2 regions of the Streptomyces sp. NPDC060028 genome follow, and region 1 is predicted to be linked to the other one. Evidence: riboswitches for the same ligand, from Rfam matches in the RefSeq annotation. Region 1 holds a riboswitch; the other holds the start of a gene.
What was found. Region 1 has a riboswitch for guanidine ahead of ACFWBF_RS17505 (hypothetical protein). Riboswitches for the same ligand answer to the same signal wherever they lie in the genome.

Region 1 (10,371 bases):
TCATCGATGTACCAGAGGGTCTTCAACGCGACGGCCAGTACGTCGCCGAAGCGCTCCCGCTTCGGCCGCTGGCGCGCCTGAACCGCGTCCTCGACTGCCAGGGGGTGCAGGCCGAGCTCCGCGGCCAACTGCACCAGCTCCGCCTCGGCCGGGTCGACCAGTCGCACCCAGCCGAATTCGCCGTCGCTGAGCCCGCGCAACCGCTTCAGCACCTGTCGGCAGGCCTCGTCGTCAAGGCCGCACTCCACCGTCTCCGACCGGCCCGACCGTTCCTCGTACACCACGCATTCCATACGCCGCGCATGCTTCAGAACCTCGATTTCATGCGCGCCTGCGGGCCACTCGCGGTGGTGCTCCCAGGAGCGCGCGGAGAACGAGCGCGACCAGCCCGGGGGTCGTAGCGCGCTCATGCGTCGGGCTCCTGCGCCTCGTCCCCGGCCCCGCGCTCCGGCGGAGTCGTGCCCGTGGCTGCCCCCGCATTCCTCCGCGTCGTGATCACGGTCGTCAGTTCGACGAGCGCCGAGACGAGGGCGAGCAGACCCCCGGCGGCCTGGGTCAGATCCGACCAGTGCATGCGCAATCTCCTGACGCTGGGCGAGCGGCGAAATACGCTCGGTGGACCCCCTGATTGCAGGGGCCGGGAAGGCCGTCCGGCAACGGAAATGGACGGGGCTGAACGCGACGGCCCCCGTCCGTACGTACCTGACCGGCGAAGACAGCACACGAGGGAGACGTGTGGATGACCCGTTCACCGGATGTCCACGGGATCGATCCGTCCGGGGTGACCACCCCACGGCTGCTGGCCGAGCACCTGGAGGAACTGCGTCTGCGCGCGGGCTTGTCCTACGCCGAGATGGCGGAGAGGGCCGGCCGGCTTGCGAAAGGGGGGCCGTACGGAACGCTGTCGAAGGGCTCGGCGCACGCCTACGCCACGGGCGAGACGGTTCCGCCCCCGGAGCGTCTCCTGACCTACCTGGCGGTGTGCGGGGTCCTCCCTGCCGGCATCCGCCCGTGGATGGCCGCCCGCGAACGGGCGCTCCCCGGCCGTCGGTCCGCTCCCCCGGGCGCCGTCCGGGTCCGCGAAGCCCTGCCGCGCCGGCTCGGGGTACGCGCCCCGATCGTGTTCGAGGGGGCCCCCGACGAGCCCGCCGGCTACGTACCACGAGATCTCGACGACGGCCTGCGCGAGGCCCTGGCGACCGCCGCGAAGGACGGCGGCTTCCTGCTCCTCAACGGCCGGTCGTGCGTGGGGAAGACGCGCACGCTCTATGAGGCCGTCCTGGAGGTGCTGCCCGAGTGGTGGCTGGTGCACCCCGCGAGCACCGACGCGATCCGTGAGCTGGCGGCGGCGCCGACACCCCGGACGGTGCTGTGGCTGGACGAGCTGCAGGTCCACCTCGGTACCGCGGACGCCCTGACGGAGGGCACCGTACGGACCCTGCTCCACCGCGGCACGGTGATCGTGGGAACCATGTGGACGACCGAGTACCAGGCCCGCGTCCTCGCTCCGCGCCGCGAGGGGGACAGCCGGGGGGACGAGGACCGCAGGCTGCTCGAACTGGCCGTCGTCTTCGACGTCGCCGGCGCGTTCACCGCCTCCGAGACCGCCCGCGCCCGGGAGCGGGCGCACGAGGACCGGTGGGTGCGTGCCGCGCTCGACAGTCCGGACACGGGATTCACGCAAGTCCTCGCGGCGGCACCCGATCTCGTACGCCGGTGGGAGTGCGCGCCGGACCCCTACGCCGAACACGTCATCACCGCCGCGGTCGACGCCCGCCGTCTGGGCGTGCACGGTCCGGTGTCGGAGGAGTTCCTGCGGGCCGCCGTGCGCGCGTACCTGAAGGGCCGGCGGGGCGTCGCCCCGCGCGACTGGCTGCGCAGCTCCATCGACTACGCCACGGCCCCCCTGCGCGGCGTCGCTCCAGCCCTGATGCCCTGCGCCGACGGGGACATGGAGGTCACCACCGGGTACGTCGCCGCCGACTACCTCCTCCAGCGGGCGCGTGAGACCCGTCGTACGGTCTGCCCCGACGACGCGGTGTGGCGGGCCCTGAGCGAGCACTGCCATGCCCCGGACGACCTCGAACGCCTCGCCCGCGCCGCCGGCCTGCGGATGCGGTACCCGCAGGCCGCCGCCTTCCACAGGCGGCTGGCCGACCACGGCGACCACGACCTCCACGGCGCCACCGAAGCCTTGGCCGAGGCGCTCCTGCGGGAGGACCGGATCGAGGAGGCGATCGAGGTGTTGCGGCCGACGGTGCACGCGGACTGGCACCCCGGCAGGGCGCGGGCCACGGCCCGGTGGGCCGGGCTCCTCGCCGGCCGGGGCCGGGCGCAGGAGGCGATCGAGGTACTCGGGGCACAGGGCGAGAAGCCGGAACTGATGAAGCTGCTGGTACGCGTGGGACGCCCGGACGAGGCGGTCGAGGTGGCGAGGCGGTGGGCGGCCGACGGCAACCGTTTCGCCGACGGTCACCTGGCCGACCTCCTGGCGGAGCTCGGTGACGAGGAAGCGCTACGGGCCCGGGCGGCGGCCGGGCAGGTGAACTCGACCGGACGACTGGCCGAGCTGCTGGCCCGGCGCGGCCGGCGCCGCGAGGCGATCGCGCTCTACATGCCGTACGTCCACACCGAGCGGGGGGCCGCCGACCGGGTGGTCGAGCTGTTGGTGGAAGAGGACCGCGTCGAGGAGGCCCTCGCCGTGCTGCGCCCCTTCGTCGAGGCCGGCTACAGCAACGCCTGCAAGATGCTGGCCGAGATCCTCCTCGCACATGGCCGCGAGGAGGAGGCCGTCGACCACCTGCGCGCGGCCGCGGCCCGGGATCCCAACCTCCGCGAACAGTGGGCGGAGCACTGCCCGCTGGACGAACTGCCCGGCCTGGCGGCGACCGGCATGTGGCGCGCGGTCGCCCGCTGGACGCGGCTCCTCGCCCGGCAGGGACACCTGGACCGAGCCCTGGAGATCGTCAAGCCCCTGGCGGACGGCGGGAGCGTACCGGCCGCACAGCACCTGACGGAGCTGCTCGCCGACCACGGGCGGCTGCACGAGGCCCTCGACCTGCTGCGAAACCTGATCGCCAGCGGCGGGCCCCCCTCCGCGTGGTGGGCCCCCGAGCAGCTGGCCCACCTCCTCTTCGCGCACCGCCTCGTCGGCGAACTGCGCACGGAGGTCGAGGCGGGCACCGAAGGCGCGGCCCGGCTGCTGCGTCGACTCACCCACGGGGAAACGGGGGCGGTGGCCGAGGAGCGGCGGGAGCGCTACCGCGGCTGGATCCTCCCCGAGCACGGCGTGTGCTGAACGGCCCCCGTACGGTGCGCGGAGCCTCAGCGCCGGCCCAGGGTGCGATCGAGGAGGGGCAGCAGGCGGTCCCAGTGGCGCTGTAGCGCCGAGGGGTTGAAGGCGTCGGTGTCGGCCATGGTGAAGCCGTGGACGGTGCCGGGGTAGACCTCGGAGGTGTAGCCGACGCCTGCGGCGTCCAGGGCCTGGTCGAGCTCGCTGATGGCTTCGGGCGTCATGTCGTTTTCGGCCAGGCCGAGGTGGACTTGGGCGGTCAGCTTGGGGACTTGGCGGTGCGGGCTGCCGGGCGCGTCGGTGACCAAGGGGCCGGGGTGGAATCCGGCGACGGCCGCCACCTGGTCGGGGTGGGCTGCTGCGGTGCGCATCGCCAGGACGGCGCCCATGCAGTAGCCGATCACGGCGACCGGTCCGGGGCTGACCTCGGGCCGGGTGGTGAGGAACCTGAGGAAGGCGTCGGCGTCGCGCAGGGCACGTTCGGTGGTGTGCGCCTCGATCAAGGGCATCAGTTGGGCGAAGACCGCGGGCCGTATCTCTTTCGTCAGGTACGCGGGAAGTTCGATCACCGGTGCCGGGCCGTGCCGGTAGTAGAGGTTGGGGACGAGCACGTAGTAACCGTGCTCGGACAGTGTGCGGGCCATTTCCTCCAACACGGGCCGCACGCCGATGGCGTCCATGTACAGCAGTACCCCCGGGTGCCGCTCGCCACGGGCGGGTAAGGCGGCGAAGGCATCGGCCCGGCCCTCGGTGGTGGGTATCTGCAGCCTCTTGGTGGGCATGGCGAATCTTCCTTCCCTGGGCTGATGCAAGTAGACAGCCCCTACCAGGGGTTGGGGTCAACCCGGGGTCAACGTAGCCGATCACCCAAGCAGGCGGGTGCCCCGTTTCGGCTCGCGGAGTCGATGTGCCTGAACGGAGGCCATGCACGAGGGCCGGAAGCGGGTGAGGAACGTCACCGCGGGCCGGGCCCCGGCCCGCCGCCTCCATTGCTAGGTTGTCCGGCGGCCGGATGCACGGCCCCGGACGAGACGCGCCGTACCCGGTTACGCACGACGACGCGCGCGGTGCTGCACGAGCAGCGCCGCCCGCTGTCCGCACCGCGGCAGCGTCTTCGTCGAGCAAGATGGGCCGAACCCCATGACCGTGCCACTCACCCGCAGCCTCCACCGGACGACCGCGCATGCCGCCGGGGGCCGTACCGCGCCTGAGCCGGAGCGGGGGCCGGCGGACCGCTTTCCGGACGGCCCCGGCCCTGGCGTCCCGGTGCCCGAGCACGGCGCCTGGCTGCGGCGCGGCATCAGCCGCAACGGCGGACCCCTTCTCGAGGAACGTGAAGCGGTGTGGCTGCAGGCCGGCCCGTACTACGCCGACAGCCGGGGTTTCGCCGGTACGACGTCTTTCGACGGCTCCCGGGTCCGCTTCCACCACCTCACGGGCGAGCCCGGCGAAGACACCGGCACCTTCCGGCGGGAGGGTACGGATCTCGTCGAGCGGGGCACCAACCCGGACGGCAGTACCTTCCTGGAGATCTGGACCCCGATGTCCGGCGCCGAGGGTGCCACCGGCTCCTGGTCCGGTCCGGACCACCACGTGGTGCGCGTCGGCCGACACGTGGTGCACGTCGATTCCCGTGCGGGTACGTACTGGCGGCTGTGACACGCGGGCCATCCGGGCGGGAAGCCCGGCCCGTGCGGCATGGCGCCCAGCTCTGCGGTGCCCCGCGGCGGATGCTGATGCCTCCCGCGGCAGGAGAGGCCCGTGAGTGATCCCAGCCCCCGAGTGACCCCGAGGCCGGCATCCGACTCGGCGGGCAGTGACATTCCCGCCCCTGGTGTCATCGGCATCGGACTCGCCGCAGTGCTGACGTTCGCGCTCGCCCAGGGCTCGTGGCAGTGGTTCGCCACGTTCATCGGGGTAACGCTCCTCGCGGTGATGCTCGCCTTCCAGCGACGGGCGCAGTGGACGCCCGACATCCGCTCGGCCTACATGCGCGGCCTCGTCGCGTACGCGCTGGTCATCGGCCTCTGCGTGGCAGTCGCACTCGCCCCCCTGCTGCAGCGCCAGGCCTGGCTGTTCCCGATGCCGGGCTCGCGCGGCGACTGCGAGCTGCTGGGCAGGTACCAGGCCCTCCAGGTGGAGGCCGCGCTCGGTAACCTGGCCGGCCGTGACGGCACGGCCCTGGCGTTCACGCAGGACATCCAGGGCCGTAGGGCCGTCGCCGAGTGCCTCGCGGCCACCACGACCCTGTGGCTGCCCCTGTACGGGGTGGGAGCGGCGGTGCTGGTGGGGACGGGTGCCTGGCTTTGCGACCGGGCCCGGGCCCGTCGGCTGGGCGAGCGCGAGGTCCGGTCCGCTTGACAGCGTTCGGGTCGCGCAGCTCGGTCAGGAGCCCGCCGAGGAGTTCGTACGGCGGCTTACCGAACCGGTCGCGCTGATTGCGGGCCCGCGGCGGCGTTCAGCGCGGAATCACCCAGTCCGGCGCCCAGGTCCCGGCGGCGTCGTGGCCGGCCGCTCTGGCGGCGAGGTGCGCGCGGAGGGTGGCCAGCGCCGGGTGGGGGTTGTCGCGGTGCCAGAGGAGCGAGTGCGGATAGACGGGCGTCGGGTCGGTCACCGGGATGCGGCGCAGGCCGTGGTCGGCGGGCCAGACGAGGCGGGTCTGCTCGCCCATGAAGGTGGCCAGGGCCGGGGTGTCGGCGATGGTGTCGAGGAGCGCGTCGGAGCCGAAGTTGGGGCCGGTCGCCTCGATGGTGAGACCGAACGCGGCGACGAGGTCGTCGTAGTAGGCGGCCCACTCGGTACCGGGGACGACGCCGGGCATCCAGATCCGGTGCCCGGCGAGCTGGGCGACGGTCACCGACCGGGCGCCCGCCAGCGTGTGGGCGGGGCCGGTGAGGAGCTGGAGCGGCTCGTCGAGCACCCGGACGGACTCGATGTCCTCGGGAAGAGGCCGGCCGGGGACGGCGACGGCGCGGAAGGACGCGTCGATCGCACCGGACCGCAGGGCGGCGATGGCCGTCTCGATGTCGAACAGCATCACCACGTCGAGCTCGATGTCGGGGTGTGCGCGGTGGAAGCCGCGCATCAGGCCGGACGGCGCGACGCGCGAGGCGATCACGTCGACGCGCAGCGGACGGCGGCCGGGGCGCACGGACGCGACCGCGCGCTCGGCGACGCGAAGCAGCTCGCGCGCGTGGGGCAGGAACGCCTGCCCGTCGATGGTGAGCTCGGCGCCGCGCGCCGTGCGGGTGAACAGCCGCACGCCGAGGTTGCGCTCCAGCGCGGCGATGCGCTTGGAGACAGCCTGCTGGGTGACCGCCAGCTCGACGGCGGCCTCCTGGAACTGCCCCGCGTCGGCGGCGGCGACGAAGGTCCGGACGGTGTCGTGGTCCATGCCGCCACCCTACGGCCACAACGAATGGTTGTGGCTGACGGCCCCGTGGTTGTTTGATCTCCGGGTATGGTGCCCGCTTTGATGCTTCCGATCGCGAATCGGTTGTGCGGGTGAGTGGCGGGGGCGTGGGGCATGAGAAGCGGGAACCGACGGGGACATCTGCTCGGACATCGGCTGGGGCGGCGGTTCGGGTGGCTCTGGGGAGCGTACGGGACCAGCGCGCTCGGTACCTGGCTCGCCTACGGCGCGTTCCCGCTGATCGCCATCCAGGTGCTGCACGCCGGTTCGGCCGAGGTCGCCGCGCTGGCCTCCGTGGGGGCTGCGGTGGGCGCGGCCGTGGCGGTGCCGCTCGGCCCGTGGGTGGAGTTCCGCCGCAAGCGGCGGGTGCTGATCGCGATGGACCTGGTGCGGTGCGCCGCGCTGCTGACCATCCCCACCGCGTTCGCGCTCGGCGTGCTCACCTTCCTGCAGCTCCTGCTGGTCTCGGCCGTCGTCGCGGCGGGCGACATCACCTTCCGCGCCGCCTCCGGCGCGTATCTGAAGACGCTGCTGCCGGCCGAGGACCTGCTCGTCGCCAACGCCCGATTCGAGTCCACGGCCTGGACGACCACGATCATCGGACCGCCGCTGGGCGGCGCGGCGATCGGGCTGCTCGGTCCGGTGGCGACGGTGGTGGCCGACGCGGTCAGCTACCTGCTCTCGGCCTTGGGCATCCGCGCGATGGGCGGGCACGAGCCGCGGCCGGAGCGCCGGGAGGCCGCGCGCATGCGGGCCGGGGACCTACTCGACGGCTGGCGGTACATCCTCGCCGACGCCACGCTGCGTCCGCTGCTCTTCAACACCGCCTTGTTCAACGGCCTGGTGATGGCCGCCCAGCCGCTGCTGGCCGTCCTGATGCTCGGCCGACTCGGGTTCGAACCGTGGCAGTACGGCCTCGCCTTCGCCGCGCCCTCGATCGGCGGGCTGCTCGGTTCGCGGCTGGCCCGACCGCTCGTCACCCGGTTCGGGCAGCGCCAGGTCCTGGTCGTGGCCGGGGCGCTGCGCGCGCTCTGGCCCATCGGGCTGGCCTTCCTCGGGCCGGGCACCGGAGGGCTGCTGCTGGTGATGGGCGTCGAGCTCGGGCTCATCTTCTGCTGCGGGGTCTTCAATCCCGTCTACGCCACCTACCGCCTCGAGCGCACCGCGACCGACCGGGTCGCCCGCACGCTGTCCGCCTGGGCGGTGACCACCAAGGCCTCGACCGCACTCCTGACGGCCGCCTGGGGCGTGCTGGGCAGCCTGCTCGGCCCCCGTACGGCCATCGGCCTGGCCGGCGTGCTGCTGCTGGCGACCCCGCTGCTCCTCCCCCGCCGCGCGGCAGCGCCCCTCTCCGAGCCGGAGTCGGCAGCGAGCCGCACCTGACGAAGAATCCCCCAGACAACCGTGAGGCGCATACGGCACCAGGCCCCCCGCCTCATGTTTACGTGAGCGGGACTGCCTTCGCGTCCCAGTCGATGTGGTGGTCGAACTGCCAGGCCGTCTTCTCCGGGTTGATCAGCTTCATGGTCGCCGGCATCACCAGGTCGCGCAGTACGCGGCCGACCGGGCCCGCGGTCTTGTTGCTGTTCGTGCGGGCGCCGAGCTTGATGATGCGTTCGACGCGGGGGCGGCGCAGTTGCTCGTACGCCGCGAAGGCCTGGTCGTAGGGCAGGTCCCGCAGACAGCGCGCCAGTTCGACGGCGCTTTCGGCGGCGATGGAGGCGCCCTGCCCGGAGCTGGACGAGGCGGCGTGGGCCGCGTCGCCGATCAGGGTCATGCGGCCGCGGGTCCAGTTCGCGACCCTCGGCATGTTCTCCATCGGGCCGGTGACGAGGAGCTGGCCGACGTCGGTACGGCCGATCATCTCGAGGGCCGGGGTGCGGTCGTCGGCGAAGGCGGTCAGCAGGATGCGCATCCACTCCTTCGCGCCGATCGCCTGGGCCTCGGCGACCGTCATCGGGGCGCGGTGGGGCAGGTTCACGAACCACACCGCCGAGGAGTCGTCGAAGACCTGGTATCCGAAGAATGCGCGCTTGCCGAAGCACATGTACATGACGCCGTTGGTGGAGGGCATCCCTGAGGGGTGCATCCGCGCTCCGAAGCAGACCAGGCCGGCGTAGTTCGGCTCTGGCGCATCAGGGTCGATCAGGGGGCGGACCGTGGAGCGGATGCCGTCGGCGCCGATGAGGATATCGGCGTTCGCCTGGGTACCGTCCGCGAAGTGCGCGGTGATGCCGGAGCCGGTGTCCGTCGTGCCGGTCAGCCGCTTGCCGTGGTGGATGGGGACGGAGCGGCGCTCCGCCTCGTCGTACAGCGCACGGTAGAGATCGGCCCGCCAGACGAACTGCTGGGACGGGAGACGGGAGGGCGGGGCGAACTGCGCGAGGTGCTTACCCGTCCAGCTCCGCAGCCCCATGGCGGTGACCGGTGTGCCGATGGCGCGGACGATGTCGCCCGCGCCGATCGCGTCGAGGGCGTTCTGGCCGTTCGGGGCGATGGTCATGCCGCCTCCGGCCCCGTCGGCCGTGGAGTCGTACGCCTCGTGGACGGCGGCCTCGATACCTGCCTGGCGGAGGGCCATCGCGGCGACCGGGCCTGCGATGCCGCCGCCGATGACGAGCGCGGTGCGGGCTTTGCCGATGCGGGTCATGACTGGTGCCCCCTCGTGGGATCGTCGATCGTCGGTACGCCGCCGGTCTTGTGGGCGCGGCGCACGTCCTGGACGTACGCACGGGAGAACATCGCCGACAGGATCGCGATGCCACCGCGGTGGATGCGGATCTCGCTGTTCGTCGCGGAGCCGGACAGATGGATACGGCGGCCGGCCGCCGACGCCTTGTCTCCGGTGGAGGAGCGGGAGTCCTTGATCTTGCCGCGGGCGGTCCAGCTCAGGTTCCAGTGGTCAATGGCGGCGCCGTCGTCCACCAGCAGCTTGACCATGGCCCGGTCCATGTCGATGTGAATCTCGATGTCGTCGGGGAGGCCGGGGGAACGAAGGTCGAGGACGGCGGCACCATGGCGGACCTTGAGCTCGAAGCGGCCGGCCTCGGTCCAGTTCCCCAGGTGCTTGACGAGGCCGTGGTCGGAGTGGATGCGCTCGGTGAGGGACATCTCGGTGGTTCCTCTCTGGGCGGCGTTGCGCTGACGATTTGATAGTTGCACTGAAACTAGTATCACGTCAACTAGTCTTGCCGAGGCTAGAGTCGAGTCCATGACTCCCTCCACTCCCCGCAGCTCCCCCCTCGCCCTGACCGTCCTGGCCCTGCTGCATTACCAGCCGCTGCACCCCTACGGCATCCAGCGCCTGGTCAAGGACTGGGGCAAGGAACAAGTCGTCAACGTCAGGCAGCGTGCGAGCCTCTACCGCACGATCGAGCGGCTCAACGGCGACGGGCTGATCGCGGTGCGCGAGACAGGACGCGATCAGCAGTACCCCGAGCGGACCGTGTACGAGGTCACGGACGCGGGGCGCGAGACCGCCCGCGCCTGGATGGAGGAGATGCTCTCCGCGCCCAAGCAGGAGTTCCCGGAATTCCCGGCCGCCCTCTCGAATCTGCTGCTGCTCACGCCCGAAGAGATGGCAGACGTACTGGAGCGGCGGGCCGACGCCCTCGCGAAGAAGGTGGACGGGCTGGAAGCGGCCATGGCCGCAGAGGCGGAACAGGGA
Region 2 (10,371 bases), on a different contig from region 1:
GCGTCACCGATCGGCGGCCAGATCCACAGGCACAGCGCGGCGAAGGCGATCGCGACGAAGGCCATGATGATCGGGACGAGCCGGCGGCCGTTGAAGAAACCGAGCCAGTCGACCAGCTTGACCCGGTGGTAGCGCTGCCAGAACCACGCGGCCAGCAGGCCCATGATGATGCCGCCGAAGACCCCCGGGTTCTGGAAGGTGTACTCCGCGAAGGAGTCGTCCACTCCCAGGCAGCCGCCCTGGATGTCCCTGGTCCCCGTGGGGCAGTCCTCGGGAAAGGCGTGCAGCACCCCCCGGTAGACCAGGAAGCCGGCCACCGCGGCCAGGGCGGTCGAGCCGTCCGCCTTCTTGGCCATGCCGATCGCGACGCCGACGCAGAACAGCAGGGGCAGGCCGAGGTCGGCGTTCAGCAGGGAACCGCCCGCGCTGGCCATCACCTTGGCCACGTCCGTCCAGCCCAGCCCGTCCGCCCCGAAGACGTCCGCCTGCCCGAGCCGGTTGAGGATGCCCGCCGCAGGCAGTACGGCGATCGGCAGCTGAAGGCTCCGTCCCATCTTCTGGAGCCCTTGGAACAAGCCGTTCCACCACTGCTGCCGTGGTGGTGCTGCTGCGGCGCTGCTCGCGCTCATCGGCGTCCTCCCTGCCCGGCCCGTTTTTGGCAGCGGCGGCACGTGCGGCACACTGGTGTAGACCAGTTGCGGGCAGGCTGCTGCTGATCGCCATCATTCGCATCATTCGGCAGACAGCGGTCATGTGCCCGCATAGATGGGCCAACCGTGCGTTACCGTGACAAAGCGGACCGCACAGGTGGGATCCATGTACCTGGCCGCCGAGACTCGTTCTTCGTAACATCAGGGAGAAACACATGGCCACCAAGGCTGAGAAGATCGTCGCCGGGCTCGGCGGCATCGAGAACATCGAAGAGGTCGAGGGCTGCATCACCCGCCTGCGCACCGAGGTCATCGACCCGAGCAAGGTCGACGAGGTCGCACTGAAGGCCGCCGGCGCCCACGGCGTCGTCAAGATGGGCACCGCGATCCAGGTCGTCATCGGCACCGACGCCGACCCGATCGCCGCCGACATCGAAGACATGATGTGAGCTGAGCCCTCCCGGCCCACCCACGCACGAACGACCCCGTCCCGGACGCCCCGGACGGGGTCTTTCCGTACCCCGGCACCGACTAGGCTCGGAGCCATGTCTCGCATCGACGGCCGTACGCCCGAACAGCTCCGCCCGGTCACCATCGAACGCGGATGGAGCAAGCACGCCGAGGGCTCCGTCCTCGTCTCCTTCGGAGACACCAAGGTCTTCTGCACCGCCTCCTTCACCGAAGGCGTCCCGCGCTGGCGCAAGGGCAGCGGCGAAGGCTGGGTCACCTCCGAATACTCGATGCTGCCCCGCTCCACCAACACCCGCGGCGACCGCGAATCCGTACGCGGCAAGATCGGCGGCCGCACCCACGAGATCTCCCGCCTCATCGGCCGCTCGCTGCGCGCCGTCATCGACTACAAGGCCCTCGGCGAGAACACCATCGTCCTGGACTGCGACGTCCTCCAGGCCGACGGCGGCACCCGCACCGCGGCCATCACCGGCGCGTACGTCGCCCTCGCCGACGCCATCGCCTGGGGCCAGCAGAAGAAGCTCATCAAGGCCGGCCGCAAGCCGCTGACCGGCACCGTCGCCGCCGTCAGCGTCGGCATCGTGGACGGCGTCCCGCTGCTCGACCTCTGCTACGAGGAAGACGTGCGCGCCGAGACCGACATGAACGTGGTCTGCACCGGCGACGGCCGCTTCGTCGAGGTCCAGGGCACCGCCGAGGGCGAGCCCTTCGACCGCAAGGAACTCAACGCCCTGCTCGACCTGGCCACCGGCGGCTGCGCCGACCTGGAGGCCATCCAGCTCGGCGCCCTGGAGCTGTAGCCTCCACGGCAACCGCCGGGCCCGCCCCGGCGTCTACGCGGATACGGGCGCACGGTGTCACAGCCGTGCGCCCGTCCATGTACCAGAGTTGGGGGAGACCCGAAGTGAAACCGCAGCCGAAGACGACTCACAAGCTCCGCATAGCCGCCGTCGCGCTGGCGGCCGCTCTCGCCGTCCCGGCGATCACCTCCTGCGACGCGATCTCGACGGCGATGGACTGCGCGAACACCGCGGTGGCCATAACGGACGGCGCGAACGACCTCCAGCAGGCGGTCTCGCAGGCGGGCAACAGCCCGCAGGACGCCCAGAACGCGCTCAACCAGATCGAGACGAACCTCAAGAAGGTCGGCGACCAGACGGACAACGCCGACCTGAGCAAGGCCATCGACTCCATGAACGCGGCCGTCAAGAACGTCCGCACGTCGATCGAGAACGGCAACTCGGTCCCGGACGTCACGCCCGTCGCGGACGCGGCGAAGGAGATCTCGAAGGTCTGCACCCCGGGCTGACCCCGGGCCGGGCCGACCCCGGGGCGGCGGCCGGAATAATGGCGGGCATGACCTCCACGCCCCGCCGCCTGATCCTGGCCACCCGCAACGCGGGCAAGATCGCCGAGCTCCACGCCATCCTGTCCGACGCCGGCCTGCCGCACGAGCTGGTCGGCGCGGACGCGTTCCCGCAGATCCCGGATGTCAAGGAAACCGGCGTCACCTTCGCCGAGAACGCCCTCCTCAAGGCCCACGCCCTGGCCCAGGCCACGGGCCTCCCGGCGGTCGCCGACGACTCCGGCCTCTGCGTGGACGTCCTGAACGGCGCCCCCGGCATCTTCTCCGCCCGCTGGTCCGGCACCCACGGCGACGACGCCGCGAACCTGGCCCTCCTCCTGGCCCAGCTCGGCGACATCGACGACGCCAACCGCGGCGCCCACTTCGCCTGCGCGGCGGCCCTGGCCCTCCCGGACGGCACGGAACGCGTGGTCGAGGGCCGCCTCCTGGGCACCCTGCGCCACACCCCCGCCGGCACGGGCGGCTTCGGCTACGACCCGATCCTCCAGCCCCTGGGCGAGTCCCGCACCTGCGCGGAACTGACCCCGGCGGAAAAGAACGCCATCTCCCACCGCGGCCAGGCCTTCCGCGCCCTGACCCCGTTCGTCCGCGCCCTCCTGGGCTGACGCAGCAAGGCCCGGCCTCCCGAAACTCGGGAGGCCGGGCCTTGTCTGCTTGGTACGCCCGATCGGATTCGAACCGACATACGCGACCACCTAAAGATCGCCGCTCCCCAGTTGGCGTACGGGCGCAAGCCAAGAACACTCTACTCGCTGGCGGGGCGTCGACGGGTGGATTTCTAACGACTTCGTCGACCACCTCGGCACCACGTACTCGTGACCGCGTGACAGTTGGGACACAGCAACCGCAGGTTCTCGCGGCGGTCGTCGCTCCAATCGCCGTTGATGTGGTCGACCTCCAGGGTCATAGGGTCACCAAGCCACTCGGGCGGTGTTCCGCAGGTGTCGCAGCACTCCGGAACACCCATGTCGTGCAGGGCCCTTCGCAGGAGTCGGCTACGGGTCCGCCACTTTCCCTCGTGCTTGACGAGGATTTCATCAGCGGGCTTGCGGGGTACGCGTCCAGGCTTGCCGCGGCCGTGTGCCTGACCGAGGAAGTGCGACGTGTCCAGCCCCGATTCGAGGACCCACGCCTTGAGAGATGCCCTCCACCCTCTACTGTCGGGCCGATCGAGACGCCGGAGGGTCTCCGCCCAGGAGCGCGACGTGGCGACGGCGTTCTGCAGAGAGGGCTGATCCGGTTTCTCGTGGAGCCGGTAAGGGCGTCGGTCGAAGTGGGATATGTCGATGCCGTAGGCGGAGAAGCGCCGCATGAGGTATTGCCGGAGCCGCTGAGGGTGCGGCTGTATCCCGTAGCGGTCGATGACCTCGTCAATGTCCTTGCACCGGGCCGCGGCGTCGGCCAGGACTTCCCGCGTGTAGTGGGCGGCGCTGGTCACCGGCGTCCCTTGCCCCGGCCGCGGTACGTGTCTGTCGTGGAGTGGCAGTTGGGGCAGAGCAGCCGCAGGTTGGCCGGTTGGTTGTTGCGCCAGTCTCCGTCGATGTGGTCCACCTCCAGAGGTAGTGGGTGCCCCTGCCAGACCGGCTGGATGCCGCACCTTGCGCACTGTTCGGGTACACCCAGTGCGCTGAGCGCCCACTTCAGATGTTCACTCTGAGCTCGGCGGGTATGAGGCCCGTTCTGCTTGACGAGGATCGCCTCCGGGGTTCGCCTCGTCTTGGGCCGCCCCGCCAGGGAGGTCGGCGCGAAGTGCGAGGTGTCTATGCCGAATGCCTTCACCTTGCGGCTGATGTGGGTGTGGTGACCGCCCACGACCTCGAGCCCGAGGCGCCGCAGTACCTCACACATGTTCTTCGAGAGGGCGACCGCGTCCTCCAAGACCTCTCTCGTCCATTTCTCCCCCTCCCGCTCGAAGTGCGCGACGTTCACCCCGAGCTTCCGCATGCGGTCGTACAGGTACCGCCTCGACCCGCTCTTCGGGTCCACCCCCAGCTGTTCCAGCGCCTCCGTCAGCGTGCGTGACGTGCTGGCCGCCGCCGCCAGGCGTTCCTTCGTGTACGGGCTGGTCGGCATCCCGTGTCCCTCCGTCCCCGGCCGCGTGCGCGGCTCTCGTATGGGGTAACGGACCGATAGTCGGACGGTTACGGGTTGTTTCGTCCGATAAGCGGAGCGGCCCGCGCCGGATGGGGGCGGGCCGCTGCGTTCGGGAGGGAGGGGGTGGTCAGATTCCCAGGTCCTTGATGATCTTGGCTACGTGGCCCGTGGCCTTCACGTTGTAGAAGGCGTGCTCGACCTTGCCCTCCTCGTCCACGACCACCGTGGAGCGGATGACGCCCGTGACCGTCTTGCCGTACAGCTTCTTCTCGCCGTACGCGCCGTATGCGGTCAGCGTCTCCTTGTCCGGGTCGCTGACCAGCGTGACCTTCAGGTGCTCCTTCTCGCGGAACTTCGCCAGCTTCTCCGGCTTGTCGGGGGAGACGCCGATGACGTCGTAGCCGGCCGTGGCCAGCACGTCCAGGTTGTCCGTGAAATCGCAGGCCTGCTTGGTGCAGCCCGGGGTCAGGGCGGTCGGGTAGAAGTACACGATCACCTTGCGGCCCTTGTGCTCGGCGAGCGAGACCTTGTTGCCGTCCGCGTCGGGCAGGGTGAAGGCAGGGGCGGTGTCGCCCGGCTGAAGTCGCTCGCTCATGTCGGAAGTCTCCTCGGGAGGGGATCGATATGTCTCGAGACTAAGCTGACAGACTGTTCATGGCGGACTACGCCCCCACAGACCACGACGACGGAGGCAGCGCGGTGTCGGAAGCCAGGACCCCCGCACAGATCGAGGCGGACATCGTCCGCAGGCGCGAGCAGCTCGCCGATACGCTCGATGAGATCGGCGTGCGCATGCACCCGAAGACGATCATTGGGGATGCCAAGGCGAGGGCCGTCGGGATCGTGGACCACGCAGCCGGGCGTGCCGTGGTCGCCGTGAACCGTCTGATGACCGATGTGCGCGACGGGCTGCGCCACGAGGACGGGGCTCCGCGCGTCGAGCGGATCGTTCCTGTCGCGCTGGTCGCGGTGGGTGTGGCCGGGCTGGTGGTGCTGTCGGTGCGGCGCAGGCGCTGAGGTAGGTTCGGGGCGTGAGCGACGACATCACCGACACCACCACGCACGACAAGCTCCCCATTCGCATGCTGCACGACCGCGTGCTCGTGAAGTCCGACTTGCCGGAGGGTGAGCGGCGCTCGGGCGGCGGCATCCTGATCCCGGCGACGGCCGCGGTGGGCAAGCGGCTTGCCTGGGCCGAGGTGGTCGCGGTCGGGCAGAACGTGCGCAGCGTGGAGCCGGGCGACCGGGTGCTGTACGACCCCGAGGACCGGGCCGAGGTGGAGGTGCGCGGGGCGACGTACGTGCTGATGCGCGAGCGGGACCTGCACGCCGTGGCCGCGGAGCGGCTGGAGGGGTCGAAGGACTCCACCGGGCTGTACCTCTGATCTGACCTGCGAGAAGGGCTGGTGACCACGGTCACCGGTCCTTTTTCTTGTGCTTTGCCCGCCCTTTGCTAGGGTGGTGGGGAACCCCCGACGAGACGCGCCGTACCGGGTAGCTGGACGCAAAGACGACGCACCCCCCGTTCGCTCTCGTCCCGGAGGTGCCTGTCATGGCCTGGGTTCTTCTCATCGTCGCCGGTCTGATCGAAGTCGGCTGGTCGATCGGCATGAAATTCACCGAAGGCTTCACCCGGCTCTGGCCCAGTGTGTTCACGGGCGCCGGAATCGTCGCCAGCATGGTGCTGCTCTCCGTCGCCGTCAAAACCCTGCCGATCGGTACGGCGTACGGGGTGTGGGTCGGCATCGGTGCGGCCGGTGCGGCGGTGCTCGGCATGGCGGTGATGGGTGAGCCCGTCACCGCCGCGCGGATCTTCTTCATCTGTCTGCTGCTGGTCGCCGTGGTGGGCCTGAAGGTGACCTCCGGGCACTGAGCACCCGGGCTATTCGAGCAGGTTCGTCGGGGGGCGGGGGCGCAGGCCTTCGGTGGTGCCGGCCGGGTTTCCGGTTGTGGCGCCGCCGTCGGTCTGGCCTCCGTCGGTCTGGCCTCCGTCGGTCTGGCCTCCGTTTGTCTGGCCGCCGTTTGTCTGGCCCCCTTGTGTTTGGCCGCCCTGCGTCTGCCCGCCCTGGGTCTGGCCGCCCGTGTTCTGACCCCCGTTGTTCTGACCCCCGTTGTTCTGGCCTCCGTTGTGCTGGCCCCCTTGGGTCTGGCCTCCGTTGTTCTGCCCGCCCTGGGTCTGGCCCCCGGTCGGGGGGCTCGGCCGTACCGGCGGGGCCGAGGAGTCGTCGTCCGGGGTCTGCTGCGGGGTGTTGGGGATCACCGGCGGCGGGGGCCGGTCCGCGCCCGGCATGAGTTCCAGGTCGAAGTCCACCGGGTCCGTGCCCTCCAGGGCCGTCTTCGTGTACTGCGCCCAGATCCGGGCCGGGTAGCCGCCGCCCCCGATACGGGCCTCGCCGAGCGCGCCGTACAGGGACTCCAGGGTGCCCGTGTCCGGGTCCTGGCCCATCATCGAGACGACCGTGACGAGGTCCGGGGTGTACGCCGCGAACCAGGCGGAGCGGTCCTGTTCCCCGGTGCCCGTTTTGCCGGCGGAGGGGTGCCCGGCGGCGAGTGCGGCCGTACCGGTGCCGTTGTCCACGACGCTGACCAGCATGGACGTGGTCGTGTCGGCGGCTTCGCGGCTGACGGCCTCGTTCGCGCCCCGGTCCGGGAGGGCGATGGTGTCGCCCTCCTTGGTGATCTTCTCCAGGAAGGTGTGCGGGGTGTGCCGGCCGTGCGCGGCGAGGGTCGCGTACGCCTGGGTCATGTCGAGGACGCTGGCCTGCATGGTGCCGAGCGCCATGGCCGGGCCCGGGTCGAAGTTCGGGGTGTCGGCGGGGATGCCGAGGTCGATGGCGGTCTTCTTGACCTTCTCGGTGCCGACGTCGACGACCATCTGCGCGAAGACGGTGTTGACGGAGAGGTCGGTGGCGGTGTTGACGGTGATGTTCCCGTAGCTGAGCTGTCCCTCGTTCTCCGGTGCGTAGCGGATCCGGGTGCCGACGACGCGGCGCTTGTTGTCGCCGTTGTAGATCGTGTACGGGGTGATCGTGCGGCCTTCCTGCGTACGGGAGTTGTTCTGCACGGCGGCCGCGAAGACGAAGGGCTTGAAGGTGGAGGCCACCTGGTAGTCGTGGCGGGTGGCGTTGTTGACGAACTGTTTGGTGTAGTCGATGCCGCCGTACAGGGCGACGACCTTGCCGGTGGCCGGGTCGATGGAGACCGCGCCGGTGCGCACGAGGCGGTCCGCCTTGCGCTTGTCGGGGTCGAGTTCGCTGACCATCTTGTCGTTGACGGCGTCGACGATGGCGTTCTGGCGGCGCTTGTCGATGGTCGTGGTGATGCGATAGCCGCCCTCGGCGAGGGTTTTGTCGTCGAGGATCTTGTTCTCGACGATGTAGTCCTTGATGGCCTCGACGAGGTAGCCGCGCTGCCCGGAGAGCCCTGCGGCGGCGCGGACCTTGCCGGGTTCGGGGAAGGTGGTGGCCGCGCGTTCGGTGGCGGTCATCCAGTTCTTCTTGACCATGCCGTCGAGTACGTAGTTCCAGCGGGCGACGGCGCGGGGGCGGCTCTGGGGGTGGGCGAGGACGTCGAAGGCGCTGGGGGAGTTGAGGAGGGTGGCGAGGTACGCGCCTTCCGCGGTGGTGAGTTTGCCGACGTCCTTGCCGTAGTAGGCCTGTGCGGCGGCCTGGATGCCGTAGGCGTTGCGGCCGAAGTAGCTGGTGTTCAGGTAGCCCTCGAGGATGTAGTCCTTCGACTTTTCGCGACCGAGTTTGATCGCGATGAAGAACTCCTTGACCTTGCGTTTGATCGTCTGTTCCTGGCCCAGGTAGTAGTTCTTGACGTACTGCTGGGTGATGGTCGAGCCGGACTGGGTGCCCTTGCCGGTCGCGGTGTTCCAGGCCGCGCGGAGCATCGCGGCGGGGTCCACCGCCCGTTCGGAGTAGAAGTCCCGGTCCTCTGCGGCCAGTACGGTCTCCTGGACGGACCGCGGGATCTGCGAGAGCGGGACGTTGACGCGGTTGACCTCGCCGTCGCGGGCGAGCTGGGTGCCGTCGGCGTAGAGGTAGAGGTTGGACTGCGCGGTGGCGGCGGCGTTGGCGGGCGGGATGTCGACCAGCAGGTAGCCGGCGACGAGGGCGCCGCCCAGCAGCAGGGCGAGCAGCAGGAGTCCGCCGAGGACCATGCGCCAGGTGGGGAGGGCGCGGCGCCAGCCGGTCCGTTCGCGCTCGGCCTTCTTGGCCTTCTTGGGCTTGTTGGGCTTCGTGGCCTGCTTGGGGTCCATGGGCTGATCGGCCGCCCCGGCCTTCCCGGGCCGGGGTTCTTCGGGGGTGTCCGGGTCACGAGGGGTCCAGCCGGGGGGTGGTGACTGGTCGCTCATCTCCGGGACTCCTCGGCGCCGTACGAAACATCCACATCTGTACCTCATGGTGTCTACCCGATGGCCGCTGAATTCCGCTCCGGAGGGGCGTAAATCGTTTCCGTGGCTCGCCCCTCCGCACTAAGCTCGCGCGCTTTGGCCGACGTAGGAACGACGTGGGATACGGAGGGATACGGTGCGCCAGAGAGTGCGTCTTCACCTGGCCGTCGCGGCCGGAGGGTTCCGGCGGTACGCCACTTACGGGACGGCCACCGCGGCGGGGGTGTTCACCAACACCGCGTTCGGTTTCATCCTCGCCTACACGTTCATCGCACTGTGGGACGAGCGGCCCGGGCTCGGCGGCTACGACCAGGCGCAGGCCCTGACCTTCATCTGGGTCAGCCAGTCGCTGCTCGCCGCCGGGGCACTGATCGGCGGCGGTTTCCAGGAGGAGTTCCAGGAGCGGGTGCGTACGGGTGACATCGCCGTGGACCTGTACCGGCCGGTGGACCTCCAGGCGTGGTGGCTCGCCACGGACCTGGGCCGGGCGGCCTTCCAGCTCGTGGCCCGCGGGGTGGTCCCGATGGCGGTCGGGGCGCTCGCGTTCCGGCTGGCGCTGCCCGCGGATCCGGTGCGGTGGCTGCTGTTCCTGGTGGCCGTGGTGCTGGCGTTGGTGGTGAGTTTCGCCGTGCGCTATCTGTTGGGACTCGCGGCGTTCTGGCTGATGGACGGTGCCGGGATCAACATGGTGGCCACCGTCGTCGCCATCTTCTTCTCCGGGATGCTGCTGCCGCTGACCGTGTTCCCGGGCGGCTTCGGGGAGTTCGTACGGCTCCTGCCCTGGGCGGCGATGCTCCAGGTGCCGCTGGACGTGCTGCTCGGCATGGGCACGGGGGCCGGGGGCGCGCTGCGGGCGCTGGGGTTCCAGGCCGGGTGGGCGCTCGTGCTGCTGGGCCTGGGGCGGCTGATCCAGTCCGCCGCGACGCGGAAGGTGGTGGTCCAGGGTGGCTGACGCGACGGTGGACGTGAAGCCGGATCCGGAGCGGGATCTGGATTCGGTTCCGGGTCCGGTTCCAGGTCCGGGTCCGGAGCGCCCGGTGGCCCCGGCCGTTGTCCCGCTCGGCGGGCGGCGGCGGAACCGGGCCGTCGAGGGGGTGCGGGGCTACGCGCTGATCGTGTCGATGTGGATCCGGTCGACCATGACGTACCGGGCGTCCTTCTTCCTGTCGACCTTCGGGAACGCGGCGATCACGCTCCTCGACTTCGCCGCGATCTACATCATGTTCTCGCACGTGGACGTCCTCGGGGGCTTCACGCTGCCCGAGATCGCCCTGCTGTACGGGTCCTGCTCGGCCTCCCTGGGCTTGGCGGACCTGCTGCTCGGCAACACCGCCCGGATCGGCGCCCGGATCCGCGACGGCTCGCTCGACACCATGCTGGTGCGCCCGGTC

Region 2: another riboswitch for guanidine. It lies ahead of ACFWBF_RS30675 (DMT family transporter); the one in region 1 lies ahead of ACFWBF_RS17505 (hypothetical protein).

Annotation. Positions count from the first base shown of each region.
Region 1 is NZ_JBHWVJ010000031.1:5,464-15,834, reverse strand. It holds gene ACFWBF_RS17525 (magnesium and cobalt transport protein CorA) at 1-410, opposite strand, end outside; gene ACFWBF_RS17520 (hypothetical protein) at 407-574, opposite strand; gene ACFWBF_RS17515 (helix-turn-helix domain-containing protein) at 740-3,298, shown strand; gene ACFWBF_RS17510 (dienelactone hydrolase family protein) at 3,325-4,074, opposite strand; guanidine-III (ykkC-III) riboswitch at 4,294-4,357, shown strand; gene ACFWBF_RS17505 (hypothetical protein) at 4,433-4,951, shown strand; gene ACFWBF_RS17500 (hypothetical protein) at 5,054-5,653, shown strand; gene ACFWBF_RS17495 (LysR family transcriptional regulator) at 5,751-6,686, opposite strand; gene ACFWBF_RS17490 (MFS transporter) at 6,819-8,087, shown strand; gene ACFWBF_RS17485 (FAD-dependent oxidoreductase) at 8,146-9,354, opposite strand; gene ACFWBF_RS17480 (hypothetical protein) at 9,351-9,815, opposite strand; gene ACFWBF_RS17475 (PadR family transcriptional regulator) at 9,916-10,371, shown strand, end outside.
Region 2 is NZ_JBHWVJ010000086.1:3,890-14,260, reverse strand. It holds gene ACFWBF_RS30730 (PTS transporter subunit EIIC) at 1-629, opposite strand, end outside; gene ACFWBF_RS30725 (glucose PTS transporter subunit EIIB) at 851-1,099, shown strand; gene rph (ribonuclease PH) at 1,196-1,921, shown strand; gene ACFWBF_RS30715 (hypothetical protein) at 2,026-2,430, shown strand; gene rdgB (RdgB/HAM1 family non-canonical purine NTP pyrophosphatase) at 2,478-3,092, shown strand; tRNA gene ACFWBF_RS30705 (tRNA-Leu) at 3,143-3,218, opposite strand; gene ACFWBF_RS30700 (HNH endonuclease) at 3,266-3,925, opposite strand; gene ACFWBF_RS30695 (HNH endonuclease) at 3,922-4,560, opposite strand; gene bcp (thioredoxin-dependent thiol peroxidase) at 4,709-5,176, opposite strand; gene ACFWBF_RS30685 (DUF3618 domain-containing protein) at 5,281-5,598, shown strand; gene ACFWBF_RS30680 (co-chaperone GroES) at 5,664-5,966, shown strand; guanidine-III (ykkC-III) riboswitch at 6,023-6,101, shown strand; gene ACFWBF_RS30675 (DMT family transporter) at 6,134-6,454, shown strand; gene ACFWBF_RS30670 (transglycosylase domain-containing protein) at 6,464-8,941, opposite strand; gene ACFWBF_RS30665 (ABC transporter permease) at 9,117-9,932, shown strand; gene ACFWBF_RS30660 (ABC transporter permease) at 10,102-10,371, shown strand, end outside.